DNA from 2 places in the Undibacterium sp. Di27W genome. Region 1 is predicted to be linked to the other one. Evidence: predicted binding sites of a transcription regulator. Region 1 holds the regulator's gene; the other holds the start of a gene.

What was found. Region 1 encodes LexA, which represses DNA repair genes until DNA is damaged. Its sites were predicted from a motif close to ACTGTATNNNNATACAGT; they were not measured.
Region 2: recA (recombinase RecA) is a predicted target of LexA. The motif match lies at 1,574-1,591, and genes of this name have one in related genera.

Annotation. Positions count from the first base shown of each region.
Region 1 is NZ_JBMPOS010000005.1:367,737-371,871, forward strand. Features, by position in the region: gene ACO0LF_RS13275 (replicative DNA helicase) at 1-274, opposite strand, end outside; gene rplI (50S ribosomal protein L9) at 442-894, opposite strand; gene rpsR (30S ribosomal protein S18) at 921-1,205, opposite strand; gene priB (primosomal replication protein N) at 1,215-1,514, opposite strand; gene rpsF (30S ribosomal protein S6) at 1,543-1,911, opposite strand; gene lexA (transcriptional repressor LexA) at 2,175-2,831, shown strand; gene lon (endopeptidase La) at 3,078-4,135, opposite strand, start outside.
Region 2 is NZ_JBMPOS010000006.1:193,348-197,482, reverse strand. Features, by position in the region: gene ACO0LF_RS14370 (hypothetical protein) at 1-515, opposite strand, end outside; gene ACO0LF_RS14365 (hypothetical protein) at 508-972, opposite strand; gene ACO0LF_RS14360 (hypothetical protein) at 980-1,246, opposite strand; gene recA (recombinase RecA) at 1,660-2,703, shown strand; gene recX (recombination regulator RecX) at 2,805-3,263, shown strand; gene ACO0LF_RS14345 (choice-of-anchor tandem repeat GloVer-containing protein) at 4,012-4,135, shown strand, end outside.

The DNA of each region.
Region 1 (4,135 bases):
TCAGGCCACCGGCATCTTCTGCCTTGCCTGTGCTCGTCAGCGCCTCAAAGACGGTAATGACGTCAGCCGGACGAGAACTATTGATGAGCTTGACCATGCACTGGAAGATAATCCTGTGGTCATAACGATAAAAATCTTCTTCGCCAATAAAGTCAGCGATACGGTCCCAGGCCGCGTTATCCAGCAATAGACCACCCAGAACAGATTGCTCTGCTTCTATGGAATGGGGAGGGACGCGTAGAGCGTCAACTTGAGGATCAGAACCAGCTTTCATGGCGCGCATTATAACCGTTAAATCAAACTACCAGAGGGTTCAAATTACGAGAAATTGGCGAGTTTGTGACAAGTTTGTGACAAACAGGTAAATCGGGCGATATTTCCCCCAAACATGAAAAAAGCCGGGAATTCCCGGCTTTTTTCCAGCAATTTGTAAAAAACAAATTACGCGTGTTCGCCCACTACTGCAACGTTAACGTCAACTACAACGTCAGTGTGCAAAGCAACGGAAACACTGTGTTCGCCAGCGATCTTCAACGGACCTTGTGGCAAACGTACTTGTGCTTTTTCTAAAGCGAAACCTTGTTTAGTCAGGGCTTCAGCGATATCAGCATTAGTAACGGAACCGAACAAACGGCCATCCACACCAGCTTTTTGTGTAATTTGTACGGTCAGACCGGACAGTTTTTCGCCTTGAGCTTGAGCTGCTGCCAATTTGGCGGCTGCTGCTTTTTCCAGTTCAGCGCGTTTTGCTTCGAATTCAGCAACTGCAGCTGTCGTAGCACGACGAGCCATACGTTGTGGAATCAAAAAGTTACGTGCATAGCCGTCTTTAACGCGAACTACATCACCCAGATTGCCGAGATTAACGACTTTATCCAACAGAATAACTTGCATATTTTTCTCCTTTACCTTGTCGTCAATTACGCTGTGTGCAAATCAGTGTATGGCAGCAACGCGAGGTAACGTGCACGTTTGATTGCAGTGTCAACTTGACGTTGATACAGCGCTTTTGTACCGGTCAAACGTGCTGGCATGATTTTGCCGTTTTCTTGCACGAAATCTTTCAGTGTGTCGATGTCTTTGTAGTCAACTTTTTCTACATGTGCTGCTGTGAAGCGGCAGAATTTTTTGCGCTTGAACAAAGGGTTTTGTTGTTGACGCTTTTGCTTCAATTTGCTTTTGTCGAATTTTTTACCGAATGCCATTTTTGGCTCCTAATCTAGTAAATGTGTCCCGAATTCAGTGACGTGAAAAACGAGACTTTTGCTATTGCGATTTTTGCGCGCTAAAAAACCGGTGAATTCCATGGGCTGTTCCAGAGCAATTTCTGTAAAACGCTGGGATATTTCACCAGCAGCCATCGCAGAAATCTCAAACTCGACCTGCCGAACTGTGTTCGCCTCACGAGTTTCTGAACTATGCATCAAGGTAGCAGAAGCTATCGGGATACCGGCCGGGGTGTAGCGCAATGCACTTTTTTCCACAATCCGGGCTACGAGCTTCAGCTGATTCACTATTTTTTTACGCGACCTTTGTCAATTATTAAGCAGCAGGCGCTTCAACACGTTGCGCTTTTGCAGCATCTTCTTTCTGAACAGCTTTCATCATAGGAGAAGGTGTTGTTTCTGCTTTTTTCAATTTGACTGTCAGGTGACGCAAAACAGCATCATTGAATTTAAATGCTGTTTCCAACTCGAGCAGAGTTTCAGCATCGCATTCGATGTTCAAGCAAACATAGTGTGCTTTTGCCAATTTTTGAATCATGTAAGCCAATTGACGACGGCCCCAGTCTTCAACGCGATGGATTTGACCACCACGGGCTACAACACTTGCCTTGTAGCGCTCGATCATTGCAGGAACTTGCTCGCTCTGATCTGGATGTACGATAAATACGATTTCATAATGACGCATATATTCTCCTTGTGGACAATAAAATAGCCCGCCTCGGCGTCAAGACGAGTGCGGGAAGAGGAAAGCCGATAATAATAACCCAGTTTTTCATATTGATCAATTAGATCAGTGGCTTAGCTAAGTTATAGGCCGTTTTTCCATTGATAGTGAGGTATTTTTTCACATTTACTGGCGATCTCAGGGATTTTGACTTGCATATTCAGCTTTACTGTATAAAAATACAGACTGCTTGTATATACAGCACCTTAACACTAGAAAACGCCATGCTCAAACTCACTTCCCGCCAGGAACAAATCCTGAACCTGATTAAAGACGCCATTCAAAACACGGGCTTTCCCCCTACCCGTGCCGAGATTGCGACAGAACTGGGGTTCCGCTCAACCAATGCGGCAGAAGAACATCTGCAAGCCCTGGCACGCAAAGGCGTCATTGAAATTGCAGCAGGCACTTCACGCGGCATACGCCTGCTGGAGTCAGAGTTGTCCAGCCATATCACGGGCAAGCAACTGACCTTGCCCCACCCAGCCCTATTGCAGCTTGCCCTGCCACTGGTTGGCCGCGTTGCCGCTGGCTCGCCGATACTGGCCAGTGAACATATAGAATCCACTTACCATGTAGACCCAGCCCTGTTCTCTGCCAAACCAGACTTCTTGCTCAAGGTACGCGGGATGTCCATGCGTGATGCGGGCATACTGGATGGCGACTTACTCGCAGTAAAAAAAGCCGACAGTGCTCGCAATGGCCAGATCGTAGTTGCACGCCTGGGTGATGACGTGACCGTCAAGCGCTATAAGAAGACCGGCAGTTTGATAGAGCTGATGCCGGAAAATCCGGATTACCCTGTCATCAAGATTGGTGATACGGAAGAAGATTTCGCGCTGGAAGGCCTGGCTGTTGGCCTCATGCGCAACTGGGTTTGAGGTCAGCCCGGGCGTGATTTTACCCTCTCGTTTACGTCACGCCCGGGCAGCATCTCAAGCTGATATCTCAAGCTGATATCTCAAACTTACGTGTTTCTGCCCGCCGGCAAGCCTTTCCTGCATCCTCTCTGCCCCTCCCAATAAGCACCAGCCCTTTGAGTGATTAAAAAGCGAGAGACATAAAAAAAACGTCCGGATTTTCCGGACGTTTTTCATTTCAGAGCAACAAGCTGTTGCCTCAGAAACTTAGTGCTTAACAACCGTCGTATCTGCAGGAGTTTCCGTAGTCGCTGCAGCCGGCGTTGCAGCGGCTACAGGAACAGGCTCATCCACCAAAGGAACAGGCTGGGTTTCCAATGCGATTTCCAGAACCTTGTCTATCCACCTGACCGGGATAATTTCCAGCTTGTTTTTGACATTGTCCGGGATCTCAGTCAGATCCTTGGCATTTTCCTCAGGTATCAACACAGTCTTGATACCGCCACGGTGAGCCGCCAGTAATTTCTCTTTCAAGCCACCGATAGGCAATACTTCACCACGCAAAGTGATCTCACCTGTCATGGCGACATCAGCACGCACTGGAATACCAGTAAAAACTGACACCAAGGCCGTGGTCATGGCGATACCAGCAGACGGGCCATCTTTTGGTGTAGCGCCTTCAGGTACGTGGATATGGATATCACTCTTCTCGAACACATCTGCCTTGATACCCAGACGCTTGGCGCGGCTGCGTACCACTGTGCGGGCTGCCTCGATCGATTCTTTCATGACATCGCCCAGAGTACCAGTACGGATAACGCCACCTTTACCTGGCATGGCTACCGCTTCTATGGTCAGCAAATCGCCGCCCACTTCCGTCCAGGCCAAACCGACTACCTGACCAATCTGGTTATCCTTGACTGCAACGCCAAAGTCATAGCGACGCACACCCAGATATTTATCCAGGTTCTTGGAATTAACCGTGGCTTTTTTCTCGGTCTTTTTCAACAAGAGCATTTTCACGACCTTGCGACAAATCTTGGAGATTTCCCTTTCCAGCGAACGCACGCCAGCTTCACGTGTGTAATAGCGAATGATGTCGCGCAAAGCACTTTCTGCCACCGTGATCTCGCCCTCTTTCAAACCATTGTTCTTGATTTGCTTAGGCAGCAGATAACGTTGTGCAATGCTGGTTTTTTCATCTTCGGTATAACCTGAGAGACGTATCACTTCCATCCTGTCCAGCAAGGCTGGCGGGATATTGTAGGAGTTGGACGTCGCCACAAACATCACATCGGACAGATCAAAATCAACTTCAATATAGT
Region 2 (4,135 bases), on a different contig from region 1:
TGACGTATTTTCTCTAAAAGAGTTTTATATTTATCACGTGAGCCTGAATCATAAATAGTCGAGCGTTTCAAATTCGCTTCAGGAGGCCGACCAATCCGGACTCCTTTAACAACCAATGGGTTATTTGGTATGTCATAGCTGCTAATGATTTCCAGATCTTTTAATTTTTTGCCTAGATTTACGGCTAGTGCAGAGGGGACTTCAACTTTTTTTGATTCAAGGAATGTTAAATTCTCTCCTGGCAAAAAATCATATATTGCTTTGCATTTTTCGGGGCCAAGGATTTTTACTGCTTTTTTAAGAAATACCTGAAAGCAAATTTCAATTTTTTCCAGAACTTCCGTTTTTTCCAATATCTCTTCATTCATAAGAGATATAAGTGATATTTTATTATCAGACATGCGATCTTCTAGATTAATTAACTCAACGACTGTTGCATCATCAGTCTCTGTAAATGAGTTTTGAGGCAAACGACTTTTTATCTCCGTAATTCTAGGATTTATGGTTTCAGACATTTTTGTCACCGTCGATTGATTTTTGATAATTACTTACTAATGTATTCCATTTAGCGAGAACTTTTTCATCTTTTGAACCGCCATACTCTCCGTACATCATTTTAGAGAGTAAATACCCTTTTGCCTGGTGAACAGTTACAGGCATGTTATTTTCATCAAGCGAAAAGCGGAGTAATCTATTTGCCATCTGATGGCAAACACCGTCAATCCCATATTCTATTCCTACGGATTCATCTTTTTTATTTGGTTTCGCAATTTTTAGGGCAAAATCAACTCCACCTTTACCTATTACCAAATTCCTAGCATGTGTACGCTCTTTGCCCCAGCAATACCAATAGTGGCCGAGAGTTTCATTTGGTGAGCCAGTTCCTGGATCATAAGTTGTTACCCATGTATGTTCAGAACCAAAATTTATTAGTGCTTGAACAGTGTTAGCCCATGCATACATTTGACTCATATTGCTCCTATAGCTTGAATTTTTTTGCCTCTTGACGAATTAATTGTTTGATTGCTTCTTGTTCTGAGAGAGCAAGCAGTTTTTCCTTAACTGCACCCAGAAGCTTTGCATCATCTTCGTCGAATATCAAATCAACTCGTCTGCCCTTTTGCAGTCTTTTTTTCCGACTTTCGGCCGCTGCTTCTGACTTGGTTTTTGGCACGGCTGACGGTGGCCTTCCTGGTCTTCGCGGTTGTGTTACTTCGATTGAATTTTGTTTTTCTTTTAGCGACATTTTGTGATCAGGTTAATTTATTATCGATTATGTCAGTAAATGAAATGTGCGACAACCCAATTTCTGAATGGATAGCCCTGGATTCAGTCTTCATGTACCCAGCTTGAGTGATTTATCGCCATGGTTGCCGTTGACCTTATTTATTCCAATGTGAAACATTGCCATTAGCACTGTCTTGGACATATGCGCTACACAGAGCAAGAAAGTTCAGAGTTAAGTGGATTTCGACAGAAATTTTATCAAACGATCAATAATTGAATGATTGCCAACACTTCGCTGTAAAATCCTCCGTTCAACAATCTATGCAAAAAGTCGCTTGCATAAATCACTGTTTTTTTATACAGTACTGCAAATCGCAGGAAATTAAGCCTGTATTCCTTTTTCCACCCGCCGCTTATTGAATGAAAGAATGTATGGACGATAAGAAACCAGAAAATGCCTCAGAAAAAGCAAAGGCACTTGCAGCAGCGCTGGCACAGATAGAAAAGCAGTTTGGTAAAGGTTCGGTCATGCGCATGGCCGACGGTGAAGTGGTGGAAGAGGTGCAGGTTGTTTCTACTGGCTCGCTGGGACTGGATATCGCGCTGGGCGTTGGCGGCTTGCCACGTGGCCGCGTGGTTGAGATTTATGGCCCTGAGTCCTCTGGTAAAACTACATTGACGCTGCAGGCGATTGCTGAAATGCAAAAGCTGGGCGGTACTTGTGCGTTTATCGATGCTGAACATGCGCTGGATGTAGGTTACGCTCAAAAACTGGGTGTGAATCTGTCTGATTTGCTGATTTCCCAGCCTGATACAGGCGAGCAAGCGCTGGAAATTACCGATGCGCTGGTGCGTTCTGGCAGCGTTGACCTGGTGGTCATTGACTCGGTCGCGGCCTTGACGCCACGTGCCGAGATTGAAGGCGACATGGGTGACTCTTTGCCTGGTCTGCAAGCACGTCTGATGTCCCAGGCTTTGCGTAAGCTGACTGGCAGTATCAAACGTACCAATACCCTGGTGATCTTTATTAACCAGATTCGTATGAAGATTGGCGTCATGTTTGGTAGCCCTGAGACGACAACAGGCGGTAATGCACTGAAGTTTTATGCTTCCGTACGTCTGGATATCCGCCGCACTGGTTCTATCAAGTCCGGTGATGAAGTGGTGGGTAATGAAACCAAGGTCAAGGTAGTCAAGAACAAGGTGGCGCCACCATTCAAGGAAGCGCACTTTGACATTATGTATGGCGAAGGTACTTCACGCGAAGGCGAGATTCTGGATCTGGCAGCAGATGCCAAGATCATAGAAAAAGCCGGTGCCTGGTATAGCTATAACGGCGAGCGTATCGGCCAGGGTAAGGACAATGCACGTACTTATCTGAAAGAGCGTCCTGAGTTGTCATTTGAAATTGAAAACAAAGTGCGCTTGCATCTGGGCGTGCCTTTGCTGATGCCATCAGCGGCGACGGCTGAATAAGTTGCAGCACTAAGTTTTAGTACTAAGTTGTAGTACTGCTAGTGCCTTAGTTTGTATCATGCCGGTTGGTAGCTGCCAACCGGCATTTTTGCTTTTAAAGTATGAAAAAACCTACCATTAGCCTGAAAGCCCGAGCCCTGCGGTATTTATCCATGCGTGAACATAGCCGCATGGAACTGGAGCGCAAGCTGGCACGCTATGCGGAAGAGGGTGATGATGTTGGCGCTGTGCTGGATTTTCTGGAAGCCGCCAAGTATTTGTCTGGCGAGCGTTTTTCTGAATCGTTAGTGAACAGGCGACAAGCCAGGTTTGGCAATAACCGTATCCTGGCGGAGCTGCAAAGCCACGGACTGGATGCGCAGGATATAGAAAACGTTAAGGAAGACTTGAAAGAGTCTGAAGTAGAGAGGGCGGTTCAGGTCTTGCACAGGAAATTCCGGCATGCGCCGCAAGATCATCAGGAGAAGATGAAGCAGGCTGCGTTTTTGCAGCAGAGGGGTTTTTCCAGCCGGGCTACGCAGGCGGCTATGCGGGTGTCGCGGGATGAGGATGTGGAGTAAATACAGAGAACCACATACTCCAGCAATGTCGCCCTAGCGCAGGCTCAATGCTGTCTGGAATAATTGCCTTGACTCTTTCTGAACCTCAAGTACAAGCAGTTTCGTAGCGATTTTTCTGAATCGGAGACTCAATTTTGCAAATGAATATTATTTACAAACGGCCATACTTGAAGCTCCTTCCCCCTTCAAGGGGAAGGTTGGGATGGGGATGGGTTTTCGACGCAAATTCGTCCATCGGCAATCGACCGAAACCCATCCCCACCTTAACCCGTCCGCTGCGCTGCTAGTAGGCGGCTTAGATTCTGTCGGTACAAAGCATGCTTTGTGAAACCCCTACAACATCCTTTTGAAAGGAAGGGAATTTACTCGTTATTGTTTGTCAAAAACATTATTCTGGACAGCAGTGAGCGCAGACTGGGGCACAGTGGCGTTGCTTGATTTTGTTTGTTCTTGATTTATTTGTATAGACTTAAAAATCTTGAATAAGGTTGTGGTAGATTTGGTTCTAAAGGTGTTAATACGATGGATTCCTGCCTGGGCAGGAATGACCAAGTGGAGGATATTCTTATTATTAAATCCCTGACTTTGATTGAATCCCAGACATTGGGCTGATAAGCCGTAGCTTGGTGGTAAGCGGTTCCTGAACGGCGTTATATTCAACCGATCATAGCCCGTTCAGAAACCGCTTACTGACATTGCGAGCAAATCGGAGCGTGTCAAAATCTTTTTCAGAATTAATTTGTAAAATATGCTGTTTAAACTAATTGTGTACAGGGTCAGTTGTGTGCGCAACATGACTGCATTGAATTATCTTACTTCGGTGCTTGCTTTTTGCTTGTTCACATACGCTCTTTCGGCGCAAGGTGCTGGCA